3 regions of the Levilactobacillus sp. LN180102 genome follow, and region 1 is predicted to be linked to each of the others. Evidence: a T-box and tRNA genes for the amino acid it is inferred to sense, from the RefSeq annotation. Region 1 holds a T-box; the other regions hold tRNA genes.
The links. The T-box of region 1 lies ahead of leuS (leucine--tRNA ligase). A T-box ahead of a tRNA ligase gene usually reads a tRNA of that ligase, here a tRNA-Leu.
Positions count from the first base shown of each region.

Region 2: it encodes a tRNA-Leu, which carries the amino acid that the T-box ahead of leuS (leucine--tRNA ligase) is inferred to sense. The anticodon was not compared.
Region 3: it encodes a tRNA-Leu, which carries the amino acid that the T-box ahead of leuS (leucine--tRNA ligase) is inferred to sense. The anticodon was not compared.

Region 1 covers NZ_JBNIIX010000022.1:9,651-16,561, forward strand. The annotation lists gene ACP4IT_RS11290 (tRNA (mnm(5)s(2)U34)-methyltransferase) at 1-85, opposite strand, end outside; gene ACP4IT_RS11295 (phosphatase PAP2 family protein) at 82-723, opposite strand; T-box leader at 895-1,094, shown strand; gene leuS (leucine--tRNA ligase) at 1,164-3,593, shown strand; gene ACP4IT_RS11305 (ATP-binding cassette domain-containing protein) at 4,042-4,716, shown strand; gene ACP4IT_RS11310 (flavodoxin family protein) at 4,781-5,545, opposite strand; gene ACP4IT_RS11315 (hypothetical protein) at 5,651-5,971, opposite strand; gene ACP4IT_RS11320 (putative polysaccharide biosynthesis protein) at 6,193-6,911, shown strand, end outside.
Region 2 covers NZ_JBNIIX010000004.1:136,493-143,403, forward strand. The annotation lists gene ACP4IT_RS04250 (hypothetical protein) at 1-54, opposite strand, end outside; gene ACP4IT_RS04255 (ATP-binding cassette domain-containing protein) at 790-3,237, opposite strand; gene ACP4IT_RS04260 (IS3 family transposase) at 3,506-4,402, opposite strand; gene ACP4IT_RS04265 (transposase) at 4,402-4,800, opposite strand; tRNA gene ACP4IT_RS04270 (tRNA-Leu) at 5,078-5,161, opposite strand; gene ACP4IT_RS04275 (heavy metal-binding domain-containing protein) at 5,214-5,507, opposite strand; gene ACP4IT_RS04280 (VanZ family protein) at 5,498-6,016, opposite strand; gene ACP4IT_RS04285 (MarR family winged helix-turn-helix transcriptional regulator) at 6,572-6,911, shown strand, end outside.
Region 3 covers NZ_JBNIIX010000018.1:32,523-39,433, reverse strand. The annotation lists gene ACP4IT_RS10385 (Tex family protein) at 1-1,236, shown strand, start outside; gene ACP4IT_RS10380 (SprT family protein) at 1,229-1,708, shown strand; gene thrB (homoserine kinase) at 1,722-2,603, shown strand; tRNA gene ACP4IT_RS10370 (tRNA-Leu) at 2,712-2,796, shown strand; gene ACP4IT_RS10365 (amidohydrolase family protein) at 2,972-3,274, opposite strand; gene ACP4IT_RS10360 (hypothetical protein) at 3,330-3,599, shown strand; gene ACP4IT_RS10355 (YczE/YyaS/YitT family protein) at 3,673-4,308, opposite strand; gene ACP4IT_RS10350 (MarR family winged helix-turn-helix transcriptional regulator) at 4,327-4,764, opposite strand; gene ACP4IT_RS10345 (MATE family efflux transporter) at 5,038-6,444, shown strand; gene ACP4IT_RS10340 (HAD family hydrolase) at 6,540-6,911, shown strand, end outside.

The DNA.
Region 1 (6,911 bases):
CGGTCGCATCGATAACGGTAGCGCCAGGGCCGACACATTCTTTTAATAGGGTGTGACTGTATGTGAGTGCATTTGCTAAATTCAACTTAAATCATCTCCATGACGGGTCAAAAACCATTGACTTAACGTAAGTAGGACGAAACCTAAGGTCCAACCAGCGACCACGTCACTGGGATAGTGAACGCCCACGTAAATTCGTGATAACCCAATTAGAACAATCCAGACACTTAAGATACCAATAAGACTCTTTTTCCACAGGGGATGCTGACGTAATAATCCGCTCAGTAGAATAATGGTGGACCCCCAGAGTAGCATCGCCGTAATTGAGTGTCCACTAGGAAAGCTATATGAGCTGGCATTAACGAGGCGGTCAACGGTCGGTCGTGGCCGGCGGACGAGGTGTTTGATGAGACTGTTACCAAGACCCGCAAAAATTAAAACGTTAAATAAGAGAAATAAAGTGGCCCGGTAGCGCCGAATAATGACGAGTCCGGCGGCCAGTAAAAGGGTTATCCATGTGACAGATTGCGGATTACCAGAAGTGGTTATCCAGATGATACTGCGGGTAAGTGGTCGAGGTAGCGGCTGGCGGACCCACCCAATGATGAGCCGGTCAAACTCCGTTAACCAAGTCTGATGGGTGGTGACGCCGAATAACGCAATTAAAAATAAACTGCCAGCTGCCCAAGTGAACCGCCAGCGTGTCCGTGAAATAGTTACCACAAGTGACCTCCTGAAGTCGTAAAGTCTGATAACGATGGGGCTTTAAATGAAAGTTGGTTATCAGGTTGCGTAAACCAAGTATAGCACAGCGGTTCGGAAATAATTGGGTAAAAGCGGTGGCGCCCCTTGCTTTTCCTTAGGGGGTTTGCTAAGATGAAAACAATTTGATTGATCTAAACGTTGACGAGAAGTAGTAGTTGATGCTAGTGTTCAGCAAGCGGATGGGTGCTGTGAATCCGTGATTAGCGTCAACGAACTTGTCTCTGAGTTTTTTCTGCTGCAAGGTGGGCGTCTGGCGACGTTATCAGCCGGTGAGTGCCTCAATCACTGATTGGGGAATGTAGGTGGTACCGCGCAAAGACGCCCTACAGAAGTCCATTTTTGGACCTCTGGGGGCTTTTTTTGTGGCACGACGTAGAAATGAAAAGGAGCGACGCATTTTGGCATATAAACATCAGATTATTGAACGTAAATGGCAACATTATTGGCGAGCTAACCACACGTTTGAGACTAGCGATAGTCAAACTAAGCCTAAGTATTATGTGATGGATATGTTCCCATACCCATCTGGACAAGGACTACACGTGGGTCATCCAGAAGGCTATACGGCAACGGATATTATGGCCCGCTTGAAGCGGATGCAAGGGTTCAATGTGTTGCACCCAATGGGGTGGGATGCGTTTGGACTCCCTGCTGAACAGTACGCTTTGAAGACGGGACACAATCCTAAGGACTTCACGGCGCACAATATCAAAAACTTCAAGCGGCAAATTCGGTCGCTCGGATTCTCATATGACTGGAGTCGTGAAATTAACACGACTGATGAGTCTTACTACAAGTGGACACAGTGGATTTTTGAACAACTCTACAAAAAAGGGCTGGCTTACGAAGATAAGATCATGGTGAACTGGGCGCCTGATTTCATGGGTGGGACAGTTGTGGCTAACGAAGAAGTCATCGACGGTAAAACGGAGCGGGGCGGTTATCCCGTTTACCGCGTACCAATGCGTCAGTGGGTTCTGAAGATTACCGCGTATGCTGATCGGTTAATCGATGATTTGGATGACCTTGATTGGCCAGATAGCATTAAGGAAATGCAGCGTAATTGGATTGGCCGTTCCGAGGGAGCCAGTGTCTTCTTCCCAGTCGATGGCCAAGCCGATACCAAGATTGAAGTTTACACTACTCGACCAGATACGCTATTTGGCGCGACTTATATGGTTTTGGCGCCAGAACATGCGGCCGTTGCCAAGATTACAACACCAGAACAAGCCGACGCAGTTAAGGCCTACCAAGAAGCCATCGAAAGTAAGTCTGATCTGGAACGAACGGATCTGAACAAGGATAAGACGGGGGTCTTCACCGGGGCCTACGGGATTAATCCATTGAGTGGTAAGAAATTGCCAATTTGGATTGGTGATTATGTCCTGTCTTCTTATGGTACGGGGGCGATTATGGCCGTACCCGCCCATGATGAACGGGATTATGAATTCGCAACGAAATTTAACTTGCCAATCACGCAAGTTATTGAAGGCGATGCGGATACCGACATCACTGAAGCTGCCTACACAGGCGATGGCAAGCATATCAATTCTGATTTCATGAATGGGATGGATAAGCAAACGGCGATCAGTGCGGCGATTGACTGGCTGACAGAACATGATGCTGGCCATAAGCAAGTCAATTTCCGGTTGCGTGACTGGATTTTCTCACGGCAACGTTACTGGGGCGAACCAATTCCCGTGATTCATTGGGAAGATGGCGAAACAACCTTGGTACCTGAAGATGAATTGCCATTGAAATTGCCAGCTGCCAAGCAGCTTGAACCATCTGGCACGGGGGAAAGCCCACTGGCCAACCTCGACGATTGGGTGAACGTGGTTGATGAAAACGGTCGTAAAGGTAAGCGTGAGACCAACACCATGCCACAATGGGCGGGGAGTTCTTGGTACTTCTTGCGCTACGTTGATCCAACCAACGATCAAGCAATTGCGGACCCAGAAAAACTGAAGTACTGGATGCCAGTTGATCTGTACATTGGTGGGGCGGAACACGCCGTCTTGCACCTGTTGTATGCACGTTTCTGGCACAAGTTCCTGTACGATCTTGGTGTGGTACCAACTAAGGAACCATTCCAGAAATTGGTTAACCAAGGCATGATCTTGGGAACGAACCACGAGAAGATGTCGAAGTCTAAGGGCAATGTCATTAACCCTGATGAGATTGTGGAAAAACACGGGGCCGATACACTGCGGTTGTACGAAATGTTCATGGGGCCACTAGAAGCCTCTAAGCCATGGAGTACGGAAGGCATTAATGGGTCACGGCGGTGGTTAGATCGTGTTTGGCGTCTGCTGATCGACGACAATAATCGATTGCGCGATCGGGTCACAATGATTAATGATGGCGCATTGGATAAAATCTATAATCAAACGGTCAAAACGGTTACGGAAGATTTGGAAGCCATGCGGTTCAACGTGGCCATCTCACAACTGATGGTTTTCGTCAATGAAGCCTACAAGGTTGATAGCCTACCCATGATTTACATGGAAGGTTTTGTCAAATTAATCTCGCCAATCGTGCCACATATTGCCGAAGAATTGTGGTCATTGTTGGGCCATGACGAAACGATTGCCTATGCTAAATGGCCAACTTACGATGCCAAGCAATTGGTTGAGGATGTTGTGGAACTAGTCGTTCAGGTCAATGGTAAGGTTCGAGCGCACCTAAAAGTGGCCAAGGATGCCACTAAAGATGCGATTGAAGCTGCGGCTTTGGCTGATGAAACAGTTCAAGTTCACACGGATGGTAAGACGGTCCGGAAGGTCATTGTGGTGCCAGGTAAGCTGGTTAACATTGTCGCAAATTAGGTTGAACGAATAGATACAAGCATCGAACAGAGTGCCTTATCAGGGTGAATCCTGATGAGGTACTCTGTTTTTTGAATAGAACTTGGACCAACGTTACCAAGGATAGATGCCCAGCCAAAGCGTTCTGGGGGTTCATGAGTTGCTAACGAGTAAATTAATCTTATAATATAAAATAAGAAAAAGATTAAAATTCGTTGAAATGAGCTAATCAAAATGCCATAATTGAACTATTAAGATGAGTGGTTAACGCAACTCTTAATTGCGTTGAATCCCGGCTCCTATATGGTCGCTGTGTACAGTGTGGTATTGTTGCGTGTGCCGGGGCAAATAGGAAGCAACGGTCTGTTTTTGGTGGTGATTGCAGGTGTTTACTTAGTGACGGGCTATTATTGGGTTCAGCACATGTCACTGCAGTCGAATACAAGTCGTTACTAGGAGGCGGTCAGTTATGGATATTACGAATTTCTCTTACCAGCTTCCGGACAAGCGGCAACTTTTTCAGGATTTGTCAATATCATTCATGCCAGGACAGATAAATATCCTATTAGGCGTTAATGGTGTGGGCAAGTCAACCTTACTAGATTTCATTGCGGGCGTCAGTCCCAACAAGCAAGTAGCAGCCTTTCATGATTTTCCACCGATGCAACAAGTGGCTTACCAGATGCAGGGGGTCCCGTTTACCGGGGCGACGACAGTGCTACAAACCTTACAAATGATGCTTGAACTGGATGATCCGTCGTTGTCCGTCACGGCCGCTGATTTACCGGCAGCCCTCCAACCGATTGCACACACCAAATTTCGTCATTTATCTGGTGGTCAACGACGATTAGTGATGTTAGAAGGGGTCTGCCATTTGCAACGGCAACTCTATCTTTTTGACGAGCCGGAAAGTGGGTTAGATGTTAAAGTTGCAGCGCAAGTCATGCACCAAATTTGTCAGTTACCAGCAGCGGGTAAGACGGTGATCCTAACCACGCATCAGTTTGAAAATTTACCCGTAGACCAGACCCACATTGCTCTACTGGCTAATCAGCGCTGTGTCTTTTCTGGCAGCCCACAGGCGTTAATGGCACTAACCCAAACAACCTCGTTGCAGGCGGCCTATCTCCAAGCCGATATGTAAAAAAGAACCCCTTGTCTTATCAGACCAATCGATCTGACAAAAATAGGGGGTTAAGCAGTTAATCTTAACGACGCCGGTGACGCACAAAGGTGAAGAAATGCAGAATACTTGCCAGTAAGACATAAAAAATAATGACAAAGGTGCAGTAGGTCAGCCAAAAGGTGCCAGCAGCGAAGACGCCGAACCACCAAGCTTGTAAGCCCATTGTGATGAGGGCCATGATGGCAATCATGAAAAATAAGAGTATGTAGCGTTTCAACGTATTATCATCCTTTCGCGGCCGATGCGCAATTTTTTGCCCCCAACGTTGACACTCAGCCAACTTTTCGGGGCGCGGGGCATGGGTGCCCCAAGTACCAGTTCCAACAAATTCACCAACTTTAATGAGACCGGCGCCACTCAACACACGATCAATCGTGACAAAGGTTTGATCCGTGATGCCAGTAAAGAAGTTGTCGGCAGAGCTAATGAAACAGGTAGTCATACTTAAGTAGTGTTTATTCTGATACTTGCCGGGTAAGGTATCAGCTACGGAGTTCATCCGGACTAGCCGAAAACGCATGCAATCAAAGAACTGCTTCATTACGCCGGACAGCCCACCCCAGTATGTTGGTGCACAGATGATCCAAAAATCACTAGCAGCCATTTTGGCTTCAATTTCATCCAGAGCGGGGCAAGCCCGTTCCTTGGTATCGGGGTAGATCTCATAATCACGCAAAAAAACGGTATCCACAGTTGCTTCAGTGGGTAATGCGTCAATGACGGCTTGTAAGTAGCCAGCAGTGATGCCGTTTTTTTCGTGACTCCCCAGTAAAGCTAAATAATGCAAAAGAATCGCCTCACCTATCTTTTAATCGCTTCGATATTAAGTATACCGCAGTCATCGATGAGAATAAATAACTCCCAACCGCTGATTGGCGATTGGGAGTTCAGGTTAAAGCAGGTTAGTCAGCAGTGCGAAGAAACGTTGCCGAATCATCGTTTCTTGCCCCGCTTTAGAAAATTGGTAGTGTAAGAGATGTTGGTCGAATTCGTGGAAGAAGACTTTGGCCATTGTCTGATAGTCGCTATCATTGGTTTGATCAATCTGCTTGAAGCTCCGCCAAGTTGCATAAATCAACTGTGCATCCGAAATCGTCGTAAACTCAGGAAAATTGTGGCGGATTCCTTTGGCCATTTTTACGACTTGTTGCGCCCGTTTCGGCGACATTTGCATCGTGGGTGTTGCGGTAGAGCTAGCTGTTGCCTGCGTCATATTGACATTCCTCCTTGAATAATCTTGAATCAATTGCCTACGTCTAGAATACCACTGTTTGGAATATCCGGTAAGTTAGGGCATTTTTCACAAGTCATGCAAAACTTTACGGAAATCTGAGCCTTACCTCAGACAAGCTATGGTATAATGTTTCTTTGATTAGCTTGGCAAGATCAAGCACAGTGAACGTTGAATTTTACAAATTGAAAGTAGGGTGTCAAATGGCGGCAAGGTCAGATCAATCCGGCAACCAAGCACAAGCCCAGATGGTTGCAGGATCAGCATGGATGACGGCGGGAAGTATTTTTTCGCGGGTACTCGGTGCAGTGTACATTATTCCGTGGAATATTTGGTTTGGTGCATTTTATCTGCAAGGAAATGCACTGTATGGGAAAGGCTATAACATCTATAGTTTCTTCCTAATTGCCGCAATCGCGGGGGTTCCCTCAGCAATTGCTAAACAAGTGGCGCATTATAATGCACTCAATGAGTATGGGATTAGCGTGCGGTTATATAAACGGGGATTGGAAATTGCCGTTGTGACTGGTATTGCGATTGCCTCGTTGATGTACTTCGGCGCGCCGCTGTTTACTGGTGGGGATGCCCACTTGATTCCGGTGCTGCACTCGTTGGCCTGGGCCATCTTAATTATTCCAACGATGAGTGTGACGCGGGGGTACTTCCAAGGCTTTCAACAAATGGCGCCCTCAGCCATCTCACAATTTGTTGAGCAACTGGTTCGGGTAGTTTATATGTTACTAACGGCGTATGTCATTATGCGGGTGCTCAAAGGCAACTGGGTAACGGCAGTCTCCCAATCAACGTTTGCAGCAGCGATTGGGGCGGCCGGTGGTCTGATTATCTTAGGCGTATATTATTGGCGTCGTCGGGGCTACTTCCGTGGTTTGGTTGCGAATAGTAATAATGAAATGGTGGTTCC
Region 2 (6,911 bases), on a different contig from region 1:
ACTCAAGACCGCACTTACAACCGATTTGGCTAGTTCATTTGCTTCTTTACCCATATCAGCACCCCCTATAATTAACACCATTATACAACTAAAAATCGTTGAAATAACGAACATTTTCGGTGTTTTGACAATTAAGCGGGCTCAAGCAAATTTTTATGTAAAAAATGAGCGAAACTGACTCCAATCAATTTCGTTCATCCTTAAGAAGTAATTCATTTTTAACAGCTAGTCTAATGCAGCAGACTAATAATATCATCATAATTATTGACAAAAATTATAATCGTCTTAATCCCAAAAATACCAAAAGCAACCAATGCAAATAGCATGTCAATCCAGCTAATGAGATTATGCATCATAAAAATATGATCACAAGCAATGTACATCGTTCTAACCGCAATTGTGGTATAGATCAAATGGATAAAGAGTCTAATAAATACCCTGGCTCGCTTATGCAACAACGAAACCACCCACATATAATATACATATACTAGCCCCAAGATAATAGCGGGGATCGCGAAATTAGAATATTGTGCTGTCAAAGGGATCACTAACAACATCAGACCAAGAACAAATGCGACCACACGATAGAATGGTCTACTATAACTCACACGCATCCCCCCACTTGCATTATATACTATCTCATTTGCAGCGAACTTCAAGTCTGAGAATATTTTCCTCAATAATCTCCGGTTTATCAGCATTACCCTTACCTGAATTCAAAAAGGGAATGCTCTCAATGGCTTACACCAAGCACTCCCTCTCATTTATACTATTAGTTACCTAAATCTCCTATACCTGCTGCGCAAACAGATGTAATTCTTCTTTTAAATAGCGTCCCGTAACACTAGCTGGATTCGCACTAATTTGGCTAGGCGTTCCCACAGCCACTACCTGGCCGCCATTAATTCCGCCGCCGGGCCCCATATCAATCACATAATCAGCATTGGCAATCAAGTCAAGATCGTGTTCAATGGCAATCACGGTGGCTCCCTGTGAAATGAGTTGATCGAAGACCTTTACCAGTTGTTGGATATCTAAGGGATGTAGACCCACCGTCGGCTCATCAAAAATAAACAAAGTGCCGTTTTGTCGTTTACCAATTCGTGATACCAATTTTAATCGCTGAGCTTCGCCTCCCGATAAAGCGGGGGTGCTTTCTCCTAATAATAGATAGCCCAGCCCCATATCGTGGAGCGCCTGCAAGGTCTGGCTGATCGCCTTTTCTGTCGCAAAAATTGGCAAGGCTTCATCCACGGACAAGGCTAAAATATCGGCAATACTATATCCTTGCCACTTCACCGCTAGGGTCTCACGATTGTACCGCTGCCCTTGGCATTGCGGACAAACTTCGGTAATATCCGGTAAGTACTGCACATCTAATGAGATTTGACCGGTTCCATTACACAGTGGACAGGCCCCTGCTTTAACATTGTATGAAAACCGGCTATTCGTATATCCATGTGCTTGGGCCGCCGGCGTTGCCGCAAATAATTTGCGTAAATGATCTAGCATATCTGTATAGGTTGCCACCGTTGAGCGCACATTCTTACCCACGGGAACTGAGTCAACCGTCACGATATGGCGAATCTTCCCCCGTTCAAGCTGGCGAACATGGGTTGGCAACGGGTGATGCGCAACCTCAGCCTCAATTGCTGGAATCAAACTGTCTAGGACTAACGTTGTTTTTCCAGCACCACTCATCCCCGTCACCGTGGTCAACCGGTTCTTAGGAAAGGCCACTGACACATCGTTGATATTAAATCGGTCCGCTACCTCAATAGCCAGCCGCCCCTTGGCCCATAAGTCAGTTGAACTCAGCGTAGGGCGTTCCCGTAACTGTGCTCGTCCCGTTAAAAATGGTGCAATTAACGATTGCGCACTGCTTTTGATCTCAGCAACCGTTCCTTGATCCACAACTGTACCGCCCAACTTACCTGCTTGGGGACCAATTTCAATGACATGATCTGCCGCACTAATGATCCGGGTGTCATGATCCACGACCACCACTGAATTTCCCTGAGCAACCAACTCATGGAAGGCCTTAATAAGCCCCGTCACGTTAGCCGGATGTAGTCCAACAGACGGTTCATCCAGGACGTACAGAACTCCCGTCGTTGCGCTTCGCAACGTTCTGCCCAGTTGAATACGCTGAAGTTCACCCGTTGACAACGTGGCTCCTGGTCGACTTAACGTCAAGTAATCTAACCCCAAATCAACGAGGGGCTGTAGACTAGCTAGCAACTCGTCAATCAACTCCGTCCCCATCGATTGCATGGTAGGAGGTAACCACGCCACCACCGTGTTGGCAAAAGTACGTAACTGGTTAATTGGCAAGTCACACACTTCTGCCAGATTACGCCCATTGAGCTGCTGTTTTAATCGTTCCGGATTGAGACGTGTGCCTTGACAGGTCGGACAAGTGTCAAACGTATAAAATTTGTTAAGCTTCGCTATTGTTCGTTCATTTTTAGTTGTCGCTAGACTATCTTCAACCGCTGCAAAGGCATTTTCATAAACAGCATTATCCATGTGAAAAATTTTGCCTTTGCTACTGGGAATATTCACGGCAACGGTTTGCTTGGCACCATGTAAAACGCGCTGTTTGTCCGCCGCACTCAATTCCCGATACGGCACATCGATTGGAATTCCAATCGCATCCGCCACCGTTGGCATGAAATTTCGGCCAGGTAAATGCCAAGATGCCACAGCCCCCTGCCGTAAGGTTAGCGTGTCATCAGCGATTAACAAACTGGCATCTAACTGGCGAACTTCTCCCAAACCACCACAGGTTGGACAAGCCCCATCTGAATTAAAAGCAAAATCCTCTGCTCCTGGTGCACGGAAACGAACGCCACAAGTTGGACAGACTACGTAGCCATCATTCTCAGCGGCATCTAGGGTTGGTGGCACTTGATGCCCGTTAGGACAAACTGGCGATCCCAACCGAGAAAAAACGAGTCGCAGAATATTTAAACTTTCGGACATCGTGCCGACTGTGGACCGGACTCCTGGAACTTGTGGGCGTTGCCGTAACGCTAAGGCTGATGGTAAATATTCGACTGAATCCACAGCTGCCTTCCCCATTTGATTGATCCGCCGCCGGGTGAAGGTTGATAATGCGTTAAGGTAGCGGCGCGCTCCTTCCGCATATAAGACGCCCATCGCCAATGATGATTTTCCAGAGCCGCTGCGTCCGGTAATCGCCACGAACTCATTGAGTGGGACGTCGACGTCCATATTTTTTAAATTATTCACCCGTGCGCCACGCACTTTAATTTCTGCTGGTAACTGAGTTGCCACTACTCATAACCCCTTTCTTAACTACACTGATACCCTTCACTATACCACGAATCAAAAAGAGGGAGTCCCGCAGTTCTCTGCTTAACTTGCTGACCGAAAGCAGATTTAAAAGTATCCGTAATAGCTTTATTAAGCTAACGGAAAGTCCCGTACTAAAAGGCAAATGTGAAGTGCAACATAAAAGTTAGACAAAAGTAAATATTTATTACGCTGCTAAGGTATGTTCTCGATATTCACACGGGGACATACCTTTTGTTTTTGATGAGATTCGTTGGTAATTGAACCAATTAACATATTCTAAGGAAACTGCTTTTAGTTCGGCTAAATCTTTACAGGGTGGGAATCCAGTCAGGCATTCGGTCTTATAAAGGTGAAAAAAGCTTTCAATTGGAGCATTATCATGACAGTTTCCCTTACGGGACATACTTTGAATGAATTCATGTTCGGATAATTTTTTCATGTAGTAATCTAATTGGTAATGCCATCCTTGATCGGAATGAATGATGGGTTGGACATTACTTGGTAACTTACTGATCAGCTCATCAACGGTCTTAGTTATTAGAATACGATTGGGACTGTTGCTAATTTGAAACGCTAGGATTTCCTTACTGGCCTCGTCGGTGATCGCTGAGATATAAGCCCATTTGTGGTTCCCTAAGCGAATTTGCGTAACATCTGTATGGAGTACCGTATAAGGCTTGGCTTGGTTAAAGTTTTGTTCCAAGAGGTTTTCAGCGACTTTACCAATGGTACCCTTATAGGAGGAATACTTACCGTTCTTGTGCCGATTATAAAGACTCACTTGTACGCCCAATTCAGCCATTAGTCGGCGGACAACCGCATCTGCGATATGGACATCAAGCTTAATTAGTTCATCTTGAACCCGCCGGTAACCGTAGGTTAACCGACCGCGGCACTTACCATCTTCAGTGATCTTTTTGACTTTTATTTTGATGTCGGCATATTTATCAGTATGATTTTTGATTCGTTTACGTTCATCATGATACGTGGCTTTCTTAAGACCAATGGCACTAAGTATGTCGCCAATTTTATAACGTTGGTTCTTAGGTAGCTTGACTTGATCCGCCCTGATCTGATCCACTATTTCGGTTTTTTGACGTCCTTTGAAGGTCCGAACAGGGTCATTGATTTTTTTAAGATATCATTCTCCAATTTTGTGGCATAGAGTTCTTGATTCTTTTTGGCGAGTTCGTTTCGTAAACGCTCAAGTTCACTTTGTTTTTCTAATTGACGAATCTGTTTTTTAGAACGTTTCATTTTAGTTGGCCTACCTTTGGGATGGGGTCCTAAACCAGAGTAGCCGTCTCGAATAAACGTTTTTCGCCAAGTACAGATTTGACAGGCTAAAACATTGTATTTTCCGGCAACTTCGGCTAAAGACTCATCATGAGTTTGGTAGTAGTTTATCACATTCCATTTGAATTCTGCCGAGAACTTACGCTTAGTTTTGTGCCGCTTAAGTGTTTCAATGCCGTTCAAACGATACTGTTGAAGCCACCGATTAACTTATCGCTTGGGTAATTGATGGTTTCTTGCTAGTTCCGCTCCGGAAGTACCGTCGTTGAGATGTTCATTTATAATTTGGGCTTTTAAAACAGAATTATATTTAACCATGAAAAAAGTACCTCACAATCGTTAGACTTCTTTGTCTAACAATTATGAAGCACTTCAATGCTTCTAAGCTTTTCGTTTTTTGATTGTAAAAAAGAACACCGCTAAACGTTGATTTAGCAGTGTTCCTCTTTTATTACTATTATGCCCCGAGCAGGATTCGAACCTGTACTTGATCTCTCAAACAGCGACCTGAACGCTGCGCGTCTGCCAGTTCCGCCATCGGGGCAACTCAACAACAAATAATATATTACACTAAGACTGCATAAAAGGGAAGCCCTTTATTCAGTTTTTTTTACGTCTGGAAACCTCACCGCTGTGCCATACCCGTGAACGACTAAAAATTTAGGTGCTACATTCATACGTACGACTTCGGTATTAAACCGCACTTCGATTAGCCCATCCGCTTGATTCTCTTGTGCTTGCTTCATTAACTGCTGCTTAACCTCTTCAAATAATCCGTCAAACAGAGAAAATTCATCTGGCTTTTCCGACCGTAACATTGTGCTAGCCGTCGCCGTTAAAATTCCTTGAATGGCATGCGTTCGATTCAAACCACCCGTCGTCATAAACATTTACTGCCACGCCCTTTCATTTTTTGCTGCCATTGACGCCAACACCAAAATAGAATTGCACCAATCACTATTCCGGTGGCATTGGTTAAGACATCATTTACATCAACCCATCTTCCCAGACCAAGTAACCAATTTCCCAGCGCTTGACCGGCTTCTAAGGTTAGCCCTGTGAGTATCCCCGCTAACACCCATTGGGGCCAACGCAACCGCGGCCAGTTCCAGGCTAATAGTCCGCCTTGTGGCACGGTCATGACAATATTCAGCCAAAAGGATGTATCAACACTTGCTGGTTGTAAGGGACGTATTACCCAAATGCCACCAGCCCACCAATGAGTCGTAATTCCACCAACCGCACTCCCAAAGTTCAGCGTGACTGGTGTCCACGTTAAGGTTGTTAATAACCACCAGCCCAACCACCACCAACAACGTCGATACTGTCGGTTAAAAAGCGCGCGCACAATTAGGCTACCCCAAAGTAGGCTAACCACAATGTAAAATAACCATCTCACTCACTTCATCCCCTTGTCCTCTAGTATACCGACTCCGTTTATCAGGAACAATCCCATATTTGCAATATATCAGTTTGTTTTCTGCCCTCAGATGAACTATTTTAAAAGTCTACTTGCACAGCAAGCTAAGCGGTTACACAATACTAAAAATGGTGGTTTTATCATTAGATAACATTTCACATTGTGATTATTAGGCCGCCGTTTAAACTTGTATCTAGCCACTTTCTTATAAGTTCTTCACTAAACAGGCTTTAAATTTATTAAAGTTCTGCTATACTTATGGTTATACGATTAAGTATCTAAGCTATTGGCAATTGTAATATTATTTTGGTATTGTGCTTCGTCACAATCGAACATGATTACTGTCTGTTATATCAGCTGGTCATTAAATTACAATGTCCCCAAGTTCTCGATATGGCTGATATGTCCGGCCATCTCATCACAATGAATTTACCTAAACACATTAAGGAAAAATAACCTTAATGGTTTTTACTTGTAAACAACAATTCAATTGTATACAATACTCTGAAAGTCATTTAAAAGGAGGTCTGTGCCATGACTAAAGTGACACCGATTTTGCTAGACGAACAACTCTGCTTCTCCATCTATTCTGCTAGCAAAAAGTTTAATCATTTCTACCAGAGTGCCTTGGCACCTTTTGGGTTAACCTATCCGCAATACATTGCCATGCTGGTTCTTTGGGAGGATGCGCCATTAACCGTCCACCAATTAGGGGACCGTTTGGAACTTGATAGTGGAACCCTGACCCCGCTTCTGAAACGATTAGAAAAACAAGGTTGGGTTACTCGAGTCCGAAGCCAAACTGATGAACGCCAAGTGCTAATTCACTTGACCGACATGGCAGCGGCTAAGCGTGACGAGGTTTATACGCGTA
Region 3 (6,911 bases), on a different contig from region 1:
CAGGCACCCCTCAAAGGGAAAATTGTGATGGGGTTTGATCCGGCGTATCGAACCGGTTGTAAGCTAGCAATTATGGATGCTAATGGTCGCTTCTTAGCTAAACAAGTCATTTATCCACATAAGCCAGCCGATGCTAAGAAACGGGCGGCGGCAACACCAGCATTTAAAAAATTGCTTGAGGACTATCACGTTGAAATGATTGCCATTGGTAATGGGACTGCTAGTCGTGAATCCGAAGAATTTGTGAGTCAAATACTGAAGACATTGAACCGACCAGTGTATTATGTGTTGGTCAATGAAGCCGGTGCCTCAGTATACTCGGCTAGTGCCAATGCGCGGGCTGAATTTGCTGATTTTCACGTTGAAGAGCGGTCAGCGGTCAGTATTGGTCGACGGTTGCAAGATCCTTTAGCTGAATTAATTAAGATTGATCCGAAAGCTGTCGGGGTCGGGCAGTACCAACACGACGTTCCCAAAAAAGCGTTGGATGAACAACTTGATCGAGTCGTTGAAACGGCGGTTAACCAAGTTGGGGTTAATGTTAATACGGCAAGTCCCGAATTGCTCACCCATATTTCGGGCCTAACAACGACGACTGCTAAGAACATTGTCGCTTACCGTAACGATCATGGCGCCTTTAACAGTCGGCAGGCCCTGCAACAGGTGCCGCGTTTAGGGCCGAAAGCTTACCAACAAGCGGTGGGCTTCTTACGAATTATTGAGGGCAGTGACCCGCTGGATAACACGGATATCCATCCGGAAAGTTATTCAGCCGCCCGTCAGCTATTAACCGGGTTGAACCTCACAACCACGAGCGTTGGCACCCCGCAATTGCAACAGCAATTAGCCAAACTCAATCAGCAACAGTGGGCGAACCAGTTGGGGATTGGACCAGCAACCTTGGCGGATATTGTGACCGGGTTAAGCAAACCCGGTCGTGACTTACGGGATAGTATGCCAGCCCCGCTGTTACGGCAGGATGTGTTGACGATGGCCGACTTGCAACCGGGAATGGAATTGCAAGGCACCGTCCGGAACGTCGTTGATTTTGGTGCGTTTGTGGATATTGGGGTTAAGCAGGATGGCTTGGTCCACATTTCCCAGTTAGCTGATCACTACGTCAGTGATCCTAGCACGGTAGTCACAATTGGTGATGTGGTGACAGTTTGGGTGTTGAGTGTTGATGAGAATCGCCAACGCATTCAGTTGACGATGAAGCAGGCTGCTCGTGACTGATGCAGAACTTCAGCGGCTGGTCGAGCACATTTCTCAAGTCAGCTTTGGTCGTCCGTTTCGCCACCAAGCCACGTTTAACGCACGACTGCGGACGACGGGTGGGCGATACCGACTGACCGATCACAACATTGAATTGAATCCCAAAATGTTAACTGAGCATGATTTAGCTACGCTAATTGGCGTGATTAAGCATGAATTGTGTCACTACCATTTACATTTAGCCGGGCAGTCGGGACAACATCGCACGGCGGCCTTCAAACAGCTATTAAAGCAAGTCGGCGGTTTACGATTTGCACCAGCACCGGCCCCGGTCATCAAGCCCCGCCATTGGCAAATGTATCAGTGTACCCGGTGTCAGCAGGTCTATTACCGGGCGCGAAAAATTAATGTGAATAAGCTCGTGTGTGGTCGGTGTCGGGGACGACTAAAGTGGCGGCAAACCATCTTAGCAACGACTCGGCCGCATGCATAAGGAGGTCAAAATCATGGGAAAGACAATTATTCGGGTACCAGCGACAGCGGCAAACCTCGGTCCTGGTATTGATTCAATTGGAGCAGCGTTACATTTATACTTGACGGTGATTATTGAAGAAAAGACAGAAAAGTGGCGGGTTAATCATGCCTTAGGGACAGAAATTCCTCGGGATGAAAACAACTTGATGGTCAAGACGGCCTTACAGGTTAACCCCAAGTTGACGCCCCATCAATTGACAGTTATGTCGGATATTCCGGTATCTCGCGGATTAGGTAGTTCAACGAGTGCCATTATCGCTGGGATTAAGATTGCCAATGAGTTGGGTGAAATGGACTTAACAATTCCGGAACAGTTAAACTGGGCCGTTAAATTGGGCGGTGAGTTGGATAATGTCGCACCAGCGTTGTTGGGACAGGCGGCGGTCGCCACGGTAAATGAAGATGAGGCTACGGCAATCAAGTTACCCTTGCCTGAGCTGCGGGTTTTAGTCTTTATCCCAGGCCAAAAGTTACTAGCACGCAAGAGTCGTGAGGCTTTGCCAAAGGACTTGCCATTTGCGACAGCGGTTCATGCCAGTGGTGTGGCGAATGTCTTAGTGGCGGCATTGCTGACCAAGGATTGGGAATTAGCAGCGAAAATGATTGAACGCGATGAATTTCACGAACAAGCGCGTTCACAGTTGGTGCCTGAATTGAAACAAATCCGGGATGCAGCCCATGAGTTGGGGATCACAGGAACGTACCTAAGTGGGGCTGGTCCAACAGTTGTGACCTTTGGTACATCGGCGCAAGTGACGCTATTGCGGACAAAACTGGCGAAGCTTGATTTGGCCGGTAGTCTGCGTATCTTGGATTTGGACCCTGATGGTGCTACGGTTTTGACGGACGCTTAGACGTTGGCCTAAGCGGTTAACGACTAAATAACCAATTATTTTGAATTAACTTACAAAAAATATTGTCAGGATGAAAATCATTTGGTATACTATTTCTTGTGAGTTAATGCGGCCATGGCGGAATTGGCAGACGCGCAAGATTAAGGATCTTGTCCGGGTAATCCGGGTGGAAGTTCGAATCTTCTTGGCCGCATCTATAACGAAAAAGAGTGAGGATCAGCGGTAAAACGTTGATTCTCACTCTTTTTATTTTACTGAATGAGGACGCAAGGCGCAGATCGTCCTCACAAAAAAGGTACTTAGAACAACACAGTCAGTGTCTGCCAAGTACCTTTTAGTATATCTAGCGTTAGAAATCTTGCGTTAAGTTACAGCTTGAATAATCGCTGGGCATTTTGACGAAACATCTTGGTCTTAAGGGACGGGGATAGTAAATCAGTGGTTTCCAATTTATTTGCTAAGCCAATCACTGCTGGTGTTGGTGTGTAAGGTGTGTCGGATGCGTATAATAATTTGTCGGGGTCAATCAATTCAAGGAGTGCCGGTAATTGCTGCGATAATACCATACCAGCAACGTCAAAGTATTGGCTACTCATGACACTTTGAATATCCAATTGTTCGGAGGTTAACTTAGGGTTTAATCCCCTAGCAAAAGGAATCCGATTAGCCACTAGGGGTAAGACGGCACTTTTACACGGTGGGGTATTATTTTTAACGCAAACACAGATGGGAATTAGTTTTGCCGACATGGTTGCCGGAATTGTCGAGTTTGGGGAGAACCAACAAGTCCGAGCCGCACTTAATGATTTAAGGGACATGTTTGGTCAGTACATCGAACAGGTGACGACTGACCCTAGCCAGTTGGAGATAAACAAACGCCTTTATTTTGAGATGTGTATCGGGAACATTGCGCTATTTAATACCAGCACATTTCCGGTTGACAAGGGCGTCCAGATTTTACAACAGAATCTAAAGCGGGTCTTGGAGTTGTTTTAATAACTGACAAAAAGAATCAGTCTGGCTGGGAAGTGTGCTGAGCGGACTGATTCTTTTGGTTTGAATGGCAGGATTAAGCTTGAATCCAAGTGACTAATTGCGGCCACCATCGGGTATAAGCGCTGACGAGTCGGCCAGTGATTAAGGCCGATAGTATGGTTCCCTCCCGGACGCCGACTAGCCCGTGAAGGCCGAATAAGGCCAAGATGATCGCGACAACAACCATTGCGCCATCACACCAGACCTTGGCTCGGGGGAATTCTCGGTGGGTAGCGACGGCAACGGCACCTGCTATGCCTTCGCCAGCCATCACGATTGTTTTCGAATTAACCTCAAAGAAAACGCCCCAAGCGAGAATGACAATACTGAGTAAGGTGGCTAGTAGCTGGGCCCCGTAGTGCTGTAGTGGCAGCCAGCTTAACCAGTGAGTAAAAGCATCAATTAAGACACCGAAAATAACGGAAGGAATTAGCTGCAACCAGGCCCAAGGGGAAAACTCATGGCGCAGAAAGGCCGCTTCTAATAAGATGAGCACGATCATGAAGAGAATCGTGACTTGCCCAATTGTGAGTGGGGTCATGAGACTTACAACATTAGGAATGCTAGAAATTGGCGAGGTTCCCAAGCTGGCAAGTTTGGCGAGAGCCACAGCAATGGCCATGAGGATTAGGCCAAATGTGAGACAACTATAGTGTTTTAAAAAAGAGATAAATGCTGTCGTGAGTTTTCAGTTCCTTTCTTGTCGCTGTTGGAGGGTCTGGTAAATGGCCGCAAGTTGTTGACCAGTCACCTGAGCATTAGCCTGTGGGGTTGCCGCAAATAAGGCCTGCCACCACGCGCCCATCACTTGACGAATCTGGTCGGCCTGCTGGTAGCCAGTTGGTGTTAGGGTAATGCGTTGGGCACGGCCGTCTTGTGGATCGGGGGTCCGCTCAACCAATTGTTTAGTGGTTAAGGCGCGTAAGTCACGAGCGACCAGACTGGGGTCCAGTACCATTTGATGGGCAATTTCCCGTTGTGTGAGTCCGGGATGATCGGCAACAAATAAGAGCAGGTCGCCTGTCGTTGCTCGCAAGTCGAGGGCTGCAATTTGCTCATTGAAGTCATGCTTAGATTGGCGGTAAATACTGGCAATATATTTATTAAAGGTAATGGGTTGAGTCATGAGTAACCTCTTTTATAAAAAAATAGTGGATAAGTCCATTAAATTCTTAAATTGGAGACTTGTCAACCAGTGAGTTAAATGACAAACAGATAACAATTGCTTGCCGCAATCGTTTTCAACGCAAATGGGTCTTCAAAAAATCTTAAGAAGCGTGTAAGATTATTTCTTAATGGCAAAGACTTCAAGCAAAAAGACTGACATTCGTCTGGTTAGGCGTTATGATAGTTTTCTTGCGTCAATTTGATTGACAAAAAATTCAAAGGAGGTCCGCACATGAGCGACTTGACCAAGGGTAATTCCCTGAAACTAATTTTCTTCTTTACGATTCCACTGTTGATTGGTAATCTATTCCAACAGTTATACAATGTCTCTGATACAGTGGTGGTTGGCCAAACCCTTGGTGTTAAGGCGCTTGCCGCTGTGGGGGCCACTGGTTCAATTAACTTCTTAATTATTGGGTTTGCCCAAGGGTTGACGGCGGGGTTAGCGATTATTACGGCCACACGGTTTGGTGCCCGAGATTATAAGGGTGTCCGGCAATCTTTTGCGGCGAGCATCATTATTTCAATTTTGATGACGATTGTTTTGACGGTTCTGTCACTAACATTTGTTGACCCGATTTTAAAATTAATGCAGACACCAGCTAGTATTTTTGCCAATGCGCGGATCTTTATCAGCACCATCTTTGCCGGAATCTTTGCATCGATGGCGTTTAACTTGTTATCTAATATTATTCGTGCACTGGGGGATTCCCGAACGCCATTAATCTTTTTGGTCATTGGGACCGTTGTTAACGTTGTTTTAGAGTTATTATTTATTTTAGTCTTTCACATGGGGGTTGCCGGTGCCGGTTGGGCGACGGTCATTTCCCAAGTGGTTGCTTCCTTGTTGTGTGTGGTGTACATCATTCGCTCAATTCCGTTGCTGCACATTACGCGGGATGATTTCAAAGTGAGTGCTAATGAATTGTGGCAGCATTTTTCAACAGGGATGCCCATGGGCTTTCAGCTATCGATCATTGCGATTGGGACGATGGTGATGCAGGCCGCCCTGAACTCGTTAGGGACCGACTCTGTGGCTGCTTCTACGGCTGCTTCTAAGGTCGATCAATTGTGTTCTCTACCAATGTCCTCATTTGGGGTAACCATGGCTACTTTTGCCGCACAGAACTTTGGTGCTGGTAAGTATGGGCGGATCATGGAAGGGGTTAAGAAAACTCTCTGGCTGTCTGGTAGCTTTGCCGTCTTTGCCGGAGCCTTGGTGATCTTCTTTGGGAAACCCATTGTGACGTTGATTATTGGAACGGCAGACGAACATGTTATCCAATTATCCCAGACCTACTTCAATATTATCGGGAGTACTTACCTGCTATTGAGCGTGCTCTTCATTATTCGCAATACGCTACAAGGACTGGGACGGCGGGTCTTGCCGACGCTTGCCGGTGTTGGTGAACTAACCATGCGGGTCTTTGCCGCTTTGGTCATGGTTAAAGCATTTGGTTATGCTGGGGCTGTTTCCGCAGAACCGTTGGCTTGGTTAGGTTCCTGTGCGATTTTGATTCCATCATGGATTCGAGCGGTTCGGCAACTTCGTAACCTGCAACGTTCGGTGGAAGTGGTCGAAGGGGAGCCGGCGACACCGGCATTACCTAAAAAAGCTGTGTCAGCAGATTCCCATTAGGCAATAAAGCATGATAAACTAAGGTGTGGCCTTCGGGTCAGACCTTTTTCTTTTATACGATCTTAAATTTTTAATGAACGAGGAGTGCTGACCAAATGAAGACGTTTATTTTTGATGTTGATGGCACCTTATTAGATACGGAAGCCATGTATATGAAATCGTTACAAGCAATCTTACATGAACGCGGGATTGAGCGATCTTATGCGGAACTCGCCACGACCTTTGGCATTCCTAGTAAAGACGCGTTGATTCGTCTGAATGTCTCCGATATTGAGGGGGTATTAGCCGAATGGGGCCCACGAACCCAAGATTATCGGGATACGGTTGCCATTTATGATGGGATTCCGGTTGCCTTGGAGCAATTACGGTCAGCGGGGGCCCAACTGGCCATTATGACCTCTAAGCGTCGATTTGAATATGATCGAGATGTTGTCAGCTTAGGATTGGACCAATATTTTGACCAGGCA